Regions from separate parts of the Serratia nevei genome, predicted to be linked through region 1. Evidence: predicted binding sites of a transcription regulator. Region 1 holds the regulator's gene; each other region holds the start of a gene.
What was found. Region 1 encodes PurR, which represses purine synthesis genes. Its sites were predicted from a motif close to CANGCAAACGTTTGCNTG; they were not measured.

Region 1 (3,107 bases):
GATGCGCGAGTTGTTATCAAAAAAATGCTCGACACCCGCCGCCACTGTCAGCAGGTGGCCAACGGGTGGCGCGGCCAGCTGAATATCGCGGTGGACATCATCGTCAAACCACAGCGCAGTCGCCAACTGGTGCTGGATTTCTACCGTCATTTCCCCGACGTCGAACTGATGCTGCAACCCGAGGTGTTCAACGGCGTGTGGGATGCCTTGGTGGACGGCAGGGCGGACATGGCAATCGGCGCCACCCGTGCGGTGCCGGTCGGCGGCGGCTTCGCCTTCCGCGACATGGGCTATATGAACTGGCTGTGCGTGGTCAGCCCGCAGCACCCGCTGGCGCAACTGACAGGGCCGCTGAATGACGATCAGCTGCGGCCGTACCCTTCGCTTTGCCTGGAGGACACCTCGCGCAATCTGCCCAAGCGCGTCACCTGGACGCTGGATAACCAGCGGCGGCTGGTGGTGCCGGACTGGACTTCGGCGCTCGACTGTTTGTGCGCCGGGCTGTGCGTCGGCATGATGCCGGCACATCGGGCGCTGCCGCGGGTGCAGCGCGGTGAGCTGAAGGCGTTGCAGCTGCAGCAGCCGTTTCCCGCCAGCCCTTGCTGCCTGACCTGGCAGCAGGATAAACCCTCACCGGCGATGAGCTGGCTGCTGGCGTATCTGGGCGATGGGGAGACGCTGAACCAGGAGTGGCTGAGCGAGGCGGAACCGGAAGCCGCGCAGGCTTCCGGCGCGGGGGATTAGCGGCGGTAGTCGATGAACGGACCGTCGGCGACCGAGCGGCGTTCAATCAGCTTCGGATGCACTTCGATCACCTGCGACTCTTCGCGTTTGCTGATGATGCGATCCAGCAGCATGGTGAAGGCCATTTCGCCCAGGCGTTCTTTAGGCTGGTGAATGGTGGTCAGCGCCGGGGTGAAGTAGCGGGCGTTACGCACGTTGTCATAGCCGATCACGGAAATATCCTGCGGCACCCGCAGCCCCAGCTCGTCGGCGGCGCAGATGGCGCCCATCGCCATGATGTCGCCGCCGCAGAATACCGCGGTCGGCCGCTGCTTTTGCGACAGGATTTGGTGCATCGCCTTGTAGCCGGACTCCGGCTCGAAGTCACCCTGGACGATCCACTCTTCGCGAATGTCGATATGCGCTTCCTGCAGCGCCTTCATAAAGCCCTGGTGACGGCCGCCGCCGGTATTGCGCGACAGTTGGCCCGGAATGGCGCCGATATCGCGGTGGCCGCGCTCGATCAGGTAACGGCCGGCCAGATAGCCGCCTTCGAACGCGTTATCGATGATGGTGTCGGTGAAGTCGCCGCGCGCGGCGCCCCAGTCCATCACCACCATCGGGATATTGCGGTAGTCTTCCAGCATGCCCAGCAGCTGATCGGGGTACTCGGAGCACATGACCAGCAGGCCGTCGACGCGCTTTTGCGCCAGCATCGCCAGGTAGGCGCGCTGCTTGTCGAGATTGTTGTGCGAGTTGCACAGGATCAGGGTGTAGCCTTTGCTGTAGCAGCTGTTTTCCACCGCCTCGATCACTTCGGCAAAGTAGGGCGCTTCGCTCGAGGTGGCCAGCAGGCCGATCGACTTGGTGTGATTGACTTTCAGGCTGCGCGCCACGGCGCTCGGCGAGTAGTGCAGCTCTTTGATGGCGGCCCACACGGCCGCTTTGGTCTCTTCGGCGACGAAACGAGTCTTATTGATGACGTGCGAAACGGTGGTGGTGGAAACGCCCGCGCGTTTGGCCACATCTTTAATCGTTGCCATGTAAGGAATGACTCCTGAACTCACATGTTTACAGCATGTAAGTGTGATGTTAATCGTTTGCCTACGTAGATCCTTCTCCAGAGAAGCGAAAACTGAGTTTTTAGTGTGTTGAAGTCTTCAGCGCTTAATCAGGAGGGGCATGGATGCCGGTACGCAGTTGTGAACTGCGAATTTTGTCGCATATTGAACAAAAGTGGAAGAGGTAATCGAGATTATAAACCGGGAAATGATAACAAGATTTTATCGGCGAACTGTGGGAAAATGATTTGACGTACTAATTGTGCGCCTTTTATCCTTAGGAAAGCCCATTTTAAAGGAGTTGTCATGGATACCGAATTGAAGATGTCGCTGTTCACCACCGTCTGCGCATTGGCGGTCATTATCGCTTTCAGCTTCGTTGCCGCGTTGAACTGATTTACCCCCGGTTATAAAAAAGGCGCAGCCTGGCTGCGCCTTATCACCTCAGAACCTGCGCTTACGCCAGGTTTTCCGCTGCGAAGGTCCAGTTGACCAACGCCCAGAAGTTTTCCAGGTATTTTGGACGCGCATTGCGGTAATCGATGTAATACGCGTGTTCCCACACGTCAACGGTCAGCAGTGGTTTGTCTTCACCGGTCAGCGGGGTGGCCGCGTTGGAGGTGTTGACGATCGCCAGCGCGCCGTCCGGTTTTTTCACCAGCCAGGTCCAGCCTGCACCGAAGTTTTTCACTGCGGCATCGGTGAACTGCTCTTTGAACGCAGCGAAAGAGCCGAAGGATTTGACGATTGCCGCCGCCAGTTCGCCCTGCGGTTCACCGCCGCCCTGTGGCGACAGGCAGTGCCAGTAGAAGGTGTGGTTCCACACCTGCGCAGCGTTGTTGAACACGCCGCCGTTAGAGGTCTTGATGATCTCTTCGAGCGATTTGCCTTCGAACTCGCTGCCTTTCACCAGGTTGTTCAGGTTAACCACGTAGGTGTTGTGGTGTTTGCCGTAGTGGTATTCCAGGGTCTCGGCGGAGATGTGCGGCTCGAGCGCGTTTTTCTCATACGGTAATGCAGGTAATTCAAACGACATTGCTTCCTCCTTTACAGCGCCATTCGCTTCCCGCCGGGGCGAGAGCCGTATGGGCCGTTTTTTATTGTGGTCATTCAATCTTAACAATTTTCATCATAAAAAACAGGAGGAAAAGCGAGAAATGCGCGTGGGGAAGTGCGATGGGCGATAGCTTGAGCAGGCGGTTGCGACCGGGGCCGCAACCGCGCAGAACAGTGCATTAACGAATGGTTTTCGGCGTCACTACGCGGCGTGCGCCGATGTAGTGGTTCTGCCAATAGTCGTTGTCGAGCTGACTGATGCGGATC
Region 2 (3,107 bases), 1.7 Mb from region 1:
CGGCACCAGCGGCGAGAAGAACAGGTTGAACCCCGCTATCACCAGCATCAGCCAGCCCCAGCCGTTGCCAAAGCAAAAGCCGACCGCGAAGGCCAAGGTCAGCAGCGCCAGCAGGCGCAGGGCGGAGACTAAATGAGAGGGATCTTTAACGCGGGGTGCAATCAGTAAACTGCCGAGGAAGCGGGCCACCAAGCCGGCACCGAGCAACATGCCGATGGTTTCCGGCGCGATGCCCTCGCCTTTCAGCCACACGCCCCAGAACGGTAAGAAAATGCCATAGGAAAAGAAGTAGGTGAAATAACTGAGAGCGAGCCAACGCGTTGATTGCAGAACCATGATCCCTCCGGAGTGAGGGCAATACTTTGACAGAGCTCACACCGCCCCGCAATCGTCATTCCACTTCAATGCGTTAGAGTGCCAGACAGTTCACAGTTTGCTGCTGGCGGGCATAAAAAAAACCCGCCGCAGCGGGTTTTTTTGGGCGAAAGCGGGATTATGCGTAAACCGGCAGGCGGGCGCAGATATCCAGCACTTTCTTCTTGGTGCGTTCGATGGTGGCTTCATCGTTGATGTTGTCCAGCACATCGCAGATCCAACCGGCCAGTTCGCGCACGTCGGCCTCTTTGAAGCCGCGACGGGTCACGGCCGGGGTGCCGATACGCACGCCGGAGGTAACGAACGGGCTCTTCGGATCGTTCGGCACGCTGTTTTTGTTGACGGTGATGTTGGCGCGGCCCAGGGCAGCGTCCGCTTCTTTACCGGTCAGGTTTTTGTCGACCAGATCCAGCAGGAACAGGTGGTTATGGGTGCCGCCGGAGACCACTTTGTAGCCGCGCTGCAGGAACACTTCCACCATCGCCTTGGCGTTGACCGCCACTTGCTGCTGGTAAACCTTGAACTCAGGCTCCATCGCTTCTTTCAGCGCCACCGCCTTGCCGGCGATCACGTGCATCAGCGGGCCGCCCTGGCCGCCAGGGAACACGGCGGAGTTCAGCTTCTTGTACAGCTCTTCGTCGCCGCCCTTCGCCAGGATCAGGCCGCCGCGCGGGCCCGCCAGGGTTTTGTGGGTGGTGGTGGTGACGATGTGCGCGTGCGGTACCGGGTTCGGGTACACGCCGGCGGCGATCAGGCCCGCTACGTGCGCCATGTCGACGAACAGGTAAGCGCCGATGCTGTCGGCGATTTCGCGCATTTTGGCCCAATCAACCACGCCGGAGTAAGCGGAGAAGCCGCCGATGATCATTTTCGGCTTGTGGGTTTGCGCCTGCTTGGCCAGATCGTCATAGTCGATTTGGCCTTTGTCGTCGATGCCGTAAGGCACCACGTTATACAGTTTGCCGGACAGGTTGACCGGGGAACCGTGGGTCAGGTGGCCGCCGTGCGCCAGGTTCATGCCCAGAATGGTGTCGCCCGGCTGCAGCAGCGCGGTGTACACGGCGAAGTTAGCCTGGGAGCCGGAGTGCGGCTGCACGTTGGCGTAATCGGCGCCGAACAATTCTTTGGCGCGATCGATAGCCAGCTGCTCAACGATATCCACGTATTCGCAGCCGCCGTAGTAACGCTTGCCCGGATAGCCTTCAGCGTATTTGTTGGTCAGCTGGGAACCCTGAGCCTGCATCACGCGCGGGCTGGTGTAGTTCTCAGACGCGATCAGCTCGATGTGCTCTTCCTGACGCACCACTTCCTGCTCCATGGCACGCCACAGTTCCGCATCGTAATCGGCAATGTTCATTTCACGCTTTAACATCCGGCATCTCCTGACTTAAATCAGCTAACTAAAAAATCACCAAATAACTACCCGTTTGGGTTCTGGGCCACAGTGTAAACCGTTTCGCCCCACCGAAGATAGGTCTTGACAGAGGTTTTTACGCAAACGATTGGCATAAGGTGGCGCAAGGCTTTGATCCGCGAAACGCCGCCGTTTATCAACGGACATTTCCTCATGCGAACGATGCGCTTTTTTCATGTTCTGTGAGCGCGATCGACGCCCGAAGAACACCGCAACGAAAACAAGGGTATTTACAAGCGACGCGGAACCCAATAAGATGCATTTAAAATGCATCATTACAATTATCGTCAAGATCCCAACCCAAGGAGCGCTTCCATGCTGGATAGCCAAACCATCGCCACCGTGAAATCCACCATTCCCCTGCTGGCTGCGACCGGGCCGAAGCTGACCGCCCACTTTTACGATCGCATGTTCGCGCACAACCCGGAATTGAAAGACATTTTCAACATGAGCAACCAGCGCAACGGCGATCAGCGTCAGGCGCTGTTCGACGCCATCTGCGCCTATGCCGCCAACATCGAGAACCTGCCGGCGCTGCTGCCGGCGGTGGAGCGCATCGCGCAGAAGCACACCAGCTTCAATATCCAGCCGGAGCAGTACAACATCGTCGGCGGTCACCTGCTGGCGACCCTGGACGAAATGTTCAGCCCGGGTCAGGAAGTCCTGGACGCCTGGGGCAAAGCCTACGGCGTGCTGGCCAACGTATTTATCCAGCGTGAAGAGCAGATTTATCAGCAGAGCGAAACCGACAACGGCGGCTGGCGCGATCTGCGCGCGTTCCGCATCCTGAAGAAACAGCCGCAGAGCGACGTGATCTGCAGCTTCGTGCTGGCGCCGGTGGACGGCGGCCGGGTGGCGGACTTCAAACCGGGGCAATACCTGGCGGTCTACATCAAGCACGACAGCCTGGAGCATCAGGAAATTCGCCAGTACTCGCTGACCACCTCGCCGAACGGCGAGTTCTACCGCATCGCGGTGAAGCGCGAAGATCAGGGGAAAGTGTCCAACTACCTGCACCGGCAGGCGCAGGAAGGCGACGTGATCTACATCGCCCCGCCGCACGGCGACTTCTTCCTCGACGTGGCGCCGACCACGCCGGTGGCGCTGATCTCCGCCGGCGTCGGCCAAACCCCGATGCTCGGCATGCTCAACACCCTGCACGACAACCAGCATCAGGCGCAGGTCCACTGGCTGCACGCGGCGGAAAACGGCAGCGTGCACGCCTTTGCCGATGAGGTAGCGGATATTGCCGGGCGTATGCCGAATCTGAGCCGCCATGTGTGGTACCGCGAGCCGGCTGCCGATGACGTGGAAGGCC
Region 3 (3,107 bases), 2.5 Mb from region 1:
GAACACCGCACACAGCAGGCCGGCCATCGCGTCGACGAAGTCGTTGAAGTCCAGCTTGGTGACGTTGCTCAGCATCAGCAGGCCGACGTACATCAGCGCCGGTGCGGTGGCATAGACCGGCACCAGATAGGCCAGCGGCGACAGGAACAGGATCAGCAGGAACAGAATGCCGACCACGGTGGCGGTCAGGCCGGTCTTGCCCCCCGCGGCGGTGCCGGCGGCGGATTCGATGTAGACCGCGGCGGGCGCGGCGCCCACCAGGCCGGAGAAGATGCTGCTCAGGGAATCCGAGGTCAGCGCCTTGCCGCCGTTGATGATCTGCCCGTCTTTATCCAGCAGGTTGGCCTGCCCGGCCACCGCGCGGATGGTGCCGGTGGCGTCGAACACCGCAGTCATCACCAGCGCCAGCACGCTCGGCAACACCACCGGCTGCAATGCGCCCATGATATCCAGGCTGAAGATCAACGATTTGCCGTCAGCGTCCGCCAGGCTCGGCATGGCGAACAGCCCCTGGTATTTCACCGCCGGGTCGAAGATCAGGCCGATGATGGAAATGGCGATGATCACCAGCAAAATGCCGCCGGGCACGCGCAGTTTTTCCAGGCCGAAGATCACCGCCAGGCCGACCAGCGTCATCACCACCGGGAAGGAGGTGAACGCGCCGAGCGCCACCGGCAGGCCATCCAGCGGGTTCTTCACCACCAGGCCGACGCCGTTGGCGGCGATCAGCAGCAGGAACAGACCGATACCGATGCCGGTGCCGTGCGCCACGCCCATCGGCAGGTTGCGCAGGATCCAGGCGCGGATGCCGGTGACCGAGATAATGGTAAACAGTACGCCCATCAGGAACACCGCACCCAGCGCCACCGGAATGCTGATGTGCTGGCCCAGCACCAGGCTGAAGGCGGTGAAGGCGGTCAACGAGATCGCACAGCCGATCGCCATCGGCAGGTTAGCCCACAGCCCCATCAGCAGCGAGCCCAGCCCGGCCACCAGGCAGGTGGAGACAAACACCGCCGCCGGCGGGAAGCCCGCTTTGCCCAGCATGCTCGGCACCACGATCACCGAGTACACCATCGCCAGGAAGGTGGTTAGCCCCGCCACCACCTCCTGGCGCACGCTGCTGCCGCGCGCGGAAATTTTAAAATAGCCATCAAGCCCGCCGGTTGGTTTTTCGGCGTGGTTCGCTTGAGAGTTCGACATAGGTTACTTCCCCTGTGTTTCATGAATCGGCCCGTCGCAGCAGGCCTGTAATCTCGCCCGCGCCCGATCGTCACGTAATCGTTTACGTCACGTTCCGCATCCTTGCCCTTCTGTCGCAGCGCCAACGGCGATGCGCACCAAGGCAAACGTTTAACTCGCAGCGCGCGGTACGGGTGATTTATGGTGGTTTATTCAAGGCAAACGATTATCCTGCCTTCCATAGCGTCTAATCAACTAAAGATCGCGGCAATTTATGCAGAAAGCGGCGGGAATAGCGCCAGCACGATAAAACCGGGGCGGCGAACGCCGTCGCGGCAGGGTTATTGCGTCTGCACCGCAGCGGGATCCATATACATCAATTCCCAGATATGGCCATCCAGATCCTGAAAACCGTGGCCGTACATCACGCCGTAGTCCCGCGGCGGGTGGTAGGTGTTGCCGCCGCCGGCGACCGCCTTGCGCACCAGTTCGTCCACCGCCGCCCGGCTGGGTTGCGACAGGCATACCAGCACTTCGGTGGCCTGCTTGGCGTCGCCGATCGGGTTCGGGGTAAACATCCTGAATTTGTCGTGGGTCAGCAACATCACGTAAATCGTGTCGCTGACCACCATGCACGCGGCGGTGTCATCGGTAAATTGCGGGTTGAAAGTGAAACCCAGGTGGGTGAAGAACGCCATCGAGGCGGGCAGATCGCTGACGGGCAGGTTAACGAAGATTTGCGTAGCCATGGGCTACCTCCGATGAAGAATGACCCCATCGAGTATAGCCCATCCGGTTAGCTCAGCAGGTCGTAAGGGCCGCCCTGCTCCAACGCCCGCTGGTAGGCGGGCCGGGCGTGAATGCGCTGCAGAAAACCGCGCAGTTTCGGGCAATCATCCAACGCGCCGCGCGCCGCCATCGCCTCCAGCGGGAAGCTCATCTGAATGTCCGCCGCGCTGAAGTCGTTGCCGACAAACCAGCTGCCCTTGTTCAGGTGCTGTTCGAGGAATTCGCAGTGCGGCGCGATCTGCTTGTCGAGATATTCGCGCTGCACGCCCTTGCCGATCGCGCCGGCCACCGGCCGCAGCAGCCAGGGGATCGGCGGCTGGCCGAGCCGGCTGAACACCAGTTTCATCACCAACAGCGGCATCAGCGATCCTTCGGCGTAGTGCAGCCAGTAGCGGTATTGCTGGCGCGCGTGGAAGTCGGTCGGCATGAACATCCCTTGCGCGTCATAGGCTTCCTGCAGGTATTCGATGATGGCGCCGGATTCCGCCAGCGTCAGATCGCCGTCGACGATCACCGGCGATTTGCCCAGCGGGTGGATCTTTTTCAGCGCCGCCGGCGCCAGCATAGTCTGCGGATCGCGTTCGTAGCGTTGCACCTGATAGGGCACGCCCAGCTCTTCCAGAAACCACAGAATGCGCTGCGACCGCGAGTGATTGAGATGATGAACAATGATCATAAAGAAGCTCCTGTCCGCTGCCACACCAGTTCGCCCACCTGCACGCCGTTGCCGAGCTGCAAGGGCACTGTGCGCAACGTCAGCCGATCGCCGCTGAAAGCGTAAAAACGCACCTGACGGCTGCCTACCCAGTTGGGGAACGAACAGCCTTCGACCTGATGCACCACCCGCTGTTCGCTTTCCTCCACCTGATAGCGGCCGAAGTAGCAAATCATATTGATGAAGGCCGCGCGGATCTCCCGCTCGGACCCCTGCGCCAAATCGTCGGCGGCGAAACGCGGCCGCACGGCACTGTACAGCTGCGCCGCCATCGTGCCGTTGGCCTCATAGTGGATTCGCCCCAACACCTGCTCGCCCAGCGGGTAATTCAGCTCGCCGTTCTGGTTTTTGAACACCGACGACACCAGCGCCCAACTGCCGATAAACGCGTTTACCGTCATTACGCTTCTCCGGTTAAGGA
Region 4 (3,107 bases), 1.7 Mb from region 1:
CGGATGGGCCGTCAATTGATCCAGGCGGTGCAGCAGGCGGAAGGCGTGGTGTTGGGGGCGGCGCTGTCGCGCCCGGGTTCCAGCCTGGTCGGCGTCGACGCCGGCGAACTGGCGGGCATCGGCGCGCTGGGCGTCAAGGTGAGCGACAGTCTGGAGAAGGTGGTGAACGAGTTCGATATTTTGATCGACTTCACCCGCCCGGAAAGCACCCGGGGTTACCTGGATTTTTGCGTGGCGCACCACAAGGCGATGGTGATTGGCACTACCGGCTTCGATGACGCCGGCAAACAGGCGATCCGCGATGCGGCGCAGCATATCGGCATCGTGTTCGCCGCCAACTTCAGCGTCGGCGTCAACCTGGTGTTGAAACTGCTGGAGAAGGCCGCGCAGGTGATGGGCGACTATACCGATATCGAAATCGTTGAGGCGCACCACCGCCACAAAGTGGATGCGCCGTCGGGCACGGCGCTGGCCATGGGCGAAGCGATCGCCGGCGCGCTGGGGCGCGACCTGAAAAGCTGCGCGGTCTATGCGCGCGAAGGCCATACCGGCGAACGCGATCCGAAAAGCATCGGCTTTGCCACCATTCGCGCCGGCGATATCGTCGGCGAGCACACCGCGATGTTCGCCGACATCGGTGAACGGGTGGAAATTACCCATAAGGCCTCCAGCCGGATGACTTTTGCCAGCGGCGCGGTGCGTGCGGCTGCCTGGTTGCATAACCGGGATAAAGGTCTGTTTGATATGCGTGATGTGCTGAATCTGGACCAATTATAATTAATTTGCATACCATCGTGATGTGGTTGTATTGATCATAATGCTATGATAATCGGACAATAATTTTATTGTCCTTTTTTTTAACATGAAAAAAGAAGCGTTGGTGTGTTTTTATTTCATTGATTGTTATTTATTGATGTTTACCTTGCTAATCATCCCGTTTTTATCCACCAGATCTTATTTCAGCGTCTTTTGGAGCCCATTCTGGCACCATTTTTCGTCATTCAGCCTCGCAACCGTTTTCCAGCCCCGGTTTTCTGTGTTTTTATCGCCGCTCAAGCCGCATGAGCGGTGAGAACTGCAAAAATAAAACAAAAAACGGCAGTTTGGGTAGACAAGCCTGGCACTCATCATTAAAATGCGCCCAATTTGCCAAAAATTGGCCTCGCGGACGGTTTTTGCATTGATTTAGATCGCGATATCTGAATTAATATGCAAATATTGTGATTGATTATTCCTCGGAGGATGTTTTGATAAAGTCAGCGCTATTGGTTCTGGAAGACGGAACCCAATTCCACGGTCGGGCCATCGGGGCAGAGGGAACGGCAGTGGGGGAAGTGGTCTTCAATACGTCGATGACCGGTTATCAAGAAATCCTCACTGATCCTTCCTATTCCCGCCAGATCGTTACTCTTACTTATCCTCATATCGGCAATGTCGGCACCAATGCTTCCGACGAAGAATCCTCCGCAGTACACGCCCAAGGCCTCGTCATTCGTGACCTCCCGCTGATCGCCAGCAACTACCGCAACGAAGAAAGCCTGTCCGACTACCTCAAGCGTCACAACATCGTGGCAATCGCCGATATCGATACCCGTAAATTAACCCGCCTGCTGCGCGAGAAGGGCGCCCAGAACGGCTGCATCATCGCCGCCGACTCGCCGGACGCCGCGCTGGCCCTGGCCAAGGCGCAAGGTTTCCCGGGGTTGAAAGGCATGGATCTGGCGAAAGAGGTCACCACCCAAGAAGCCTACAGCTGGCAGCAAGGCAGCTGGACGCTTGAAGGCGACCTGCCTGAAGCCAAAACCGCCGCGGAACTGCCGTTCCACGTGGTGGCTTACGACTACGGCGCCAAGCGCAACATCCTGCGCATGCTGGTGGATCGCGGCTGCCGCCTGACCGTGGTGCCGGCGCAGACCCCGGCCGACGAGGTGCTGAAAATGAATCCGGACGGCATCTTCCTGTCCAACGGCCCGGGCGATCCGGAGCCGTGCGACTACGCCATCGCCGCCATCAAACAGTTCCTGGAAACCGACATTCCGGTGTTCGGCATCTGCCTGGGCCACCAGCTGCTGGCGCTGGCCAGCGGGGCGAAAACCATGAAGATGAAGCTCGGCCACCACGGCGGCAACCACCCGGTGAAGGATCTGGATAACAACACCGTGATGATCACCGCGCAGAACCACGGCTTCGCCGTCGATGAAAACAACCTGCCGGCGAACCTGCGCGTCACGCACAAATCGCTGTTCGACCACACGGTGCAGGGCATTCACCGCACCGACAAAGCGGCGTTCAGCTTCCAGGGTCACCCGGAAGCCAGCCCAGGCCCGCACGATGCCGCGCCGCTGTTCGATCACTTCATCGAACTGATTGAGACTTACCGTTCTAACGCCAAATAATCAGGAGCAGTAAAAAATGCCAAAACGTACAGACATAAAAAGCATCCTGATCCTCGGCGCTGGCCCGATCGTTATCGGCCAGGCGTGTGAGTTCGACTACTCGGGTGCCCAGGCGTGTAAAGCGCTGCGCGAAGAGGGTTACCGCGTCATTCTGGTCAACTCCAACCCGGCGACCATCATGACCGACCCGGAAATGGCCGATGCGACCTATATCGAGCCGATCCACTGGGAAGTGGTGCGCAAGATCATCGAAAAAGAGCGCCCGGATGCGGTGCTGCCGACCATGGGCGGCCAGACGGCGCTGAACTGCGCGCTGGAGCTGGAGCGTCAGGGCGTGCTGGCCGAGTTCGGCGTTACCATGATCGGCGCGACCGCCGATGCGATCGACAAGGCCGAAGACCGTCGCCGTTTCGACGTGGCGATGAAGAAAATCGGTCTGGACACCGCGCGTTCCGGCATTGCGCACACCATGGAAGAAGCGCTGGCGGTAGCCGCTGACGTCGGCTTCCCGTGCATCATCCGCCCTTCCTTTACCATGGGTGGCACCGGCGGCGGCATCGCCTACAACCGCGAAGAGTTCGAAGAGATCTGCGAACGCGGTCTGGACCTGTCGCCGACCAACGAGCTGCTGATCGATGAATCGCTGATCGGTTGGAAAGAATACGAGATGGAGGTGGTGCGTGATAAGAACGACAACTGCATCATCGTCTG

Region 2: the regulator PurR is predicted to act here: its motif matches at 1,867-1,884, upstream of glyA (serine hydroxymethyltransferase).
Region 3: the regulator PurR is predicted to act here: its motif matches at 1,343-1,360, upstream of V8N38_RS23040 (NCS2 family permease).
Region 4: the regulator PurR is predicted to act here: its motif matches at 1,007-1,024, upstream of carA (glutamine-hydrolyzing carbamoyl-phosphate synthase small subunit).

The regions. Positions count from the first base shown of each region.
Region 1 covers NZ_CP149940.1:2,322,013-2,325,119, forward strand. Annotated here, with positions in the region: gene punR (DNA-binding transcriptional activator PunR) at 1-744, shown strand, start outside; gene purR (HTH-type transcriptional repressor PurR) at 741-1,766, opposite strand; gene V8N38_RS11225 (YnhF family membrane protein) at 2,091-2,180, shown strand; gene sodB (superoxide dismutase [Fe]) at 2,242-2,820, opposite strand; gene V8N38_RS11235 (C40 family peptidase) at 3,020-3,107, opposite strand, start outside.
Region 2 covers NZ_CP149940.1:3,995,406-3,998,512, forward strand. Annotated here, with positions in the region: gene V8N38_RS19225 (3-phenylpropionate MFS transporter) at 1-336, opposite strand, end outside; gene glyA (serine hydroxymethyltransferase) at 494-1,747, opposite strand; gene hmpA (NO-inducible flavohemoprotein) at 2,105-3,107, shown strand, end outside.
Region 3 covers NZ_CP149940.1:4,825,034-4,828,140, forward strand. Annotated here, with positions in the region: gene V8N38_RS23040 (NCS2 family permease) at 1-1,203, opposite strand, end outside; gene V8N38_RS23045 (VOC family protein) at 1,524-1,931, opposite strand; gene V8N38_RS23050 (glutathione S-transferase family protein) at 1,979-2,647, opposite strand; gene V8N38_RS23055 (lipocalin-like domain-containing protein) at 2,644-3,087, opposite strand.
Region 4 covers NZ_CP149940.1:666,493-669,599, forward strand. Annotated here, with positions in the region: gene dapB (4-hydroxy-tetrahydrodipicolinate reductase) at 1-777, shown strand, start outside; gene carA (glutamine-hydrolyzing carbamoyl-phosphate synthase small subunit) at 1,248-2,396, shown strand; gene carB (carbamoyl-phosphate synthase large subunit) at 2,413-3,107, shown strand, end outside.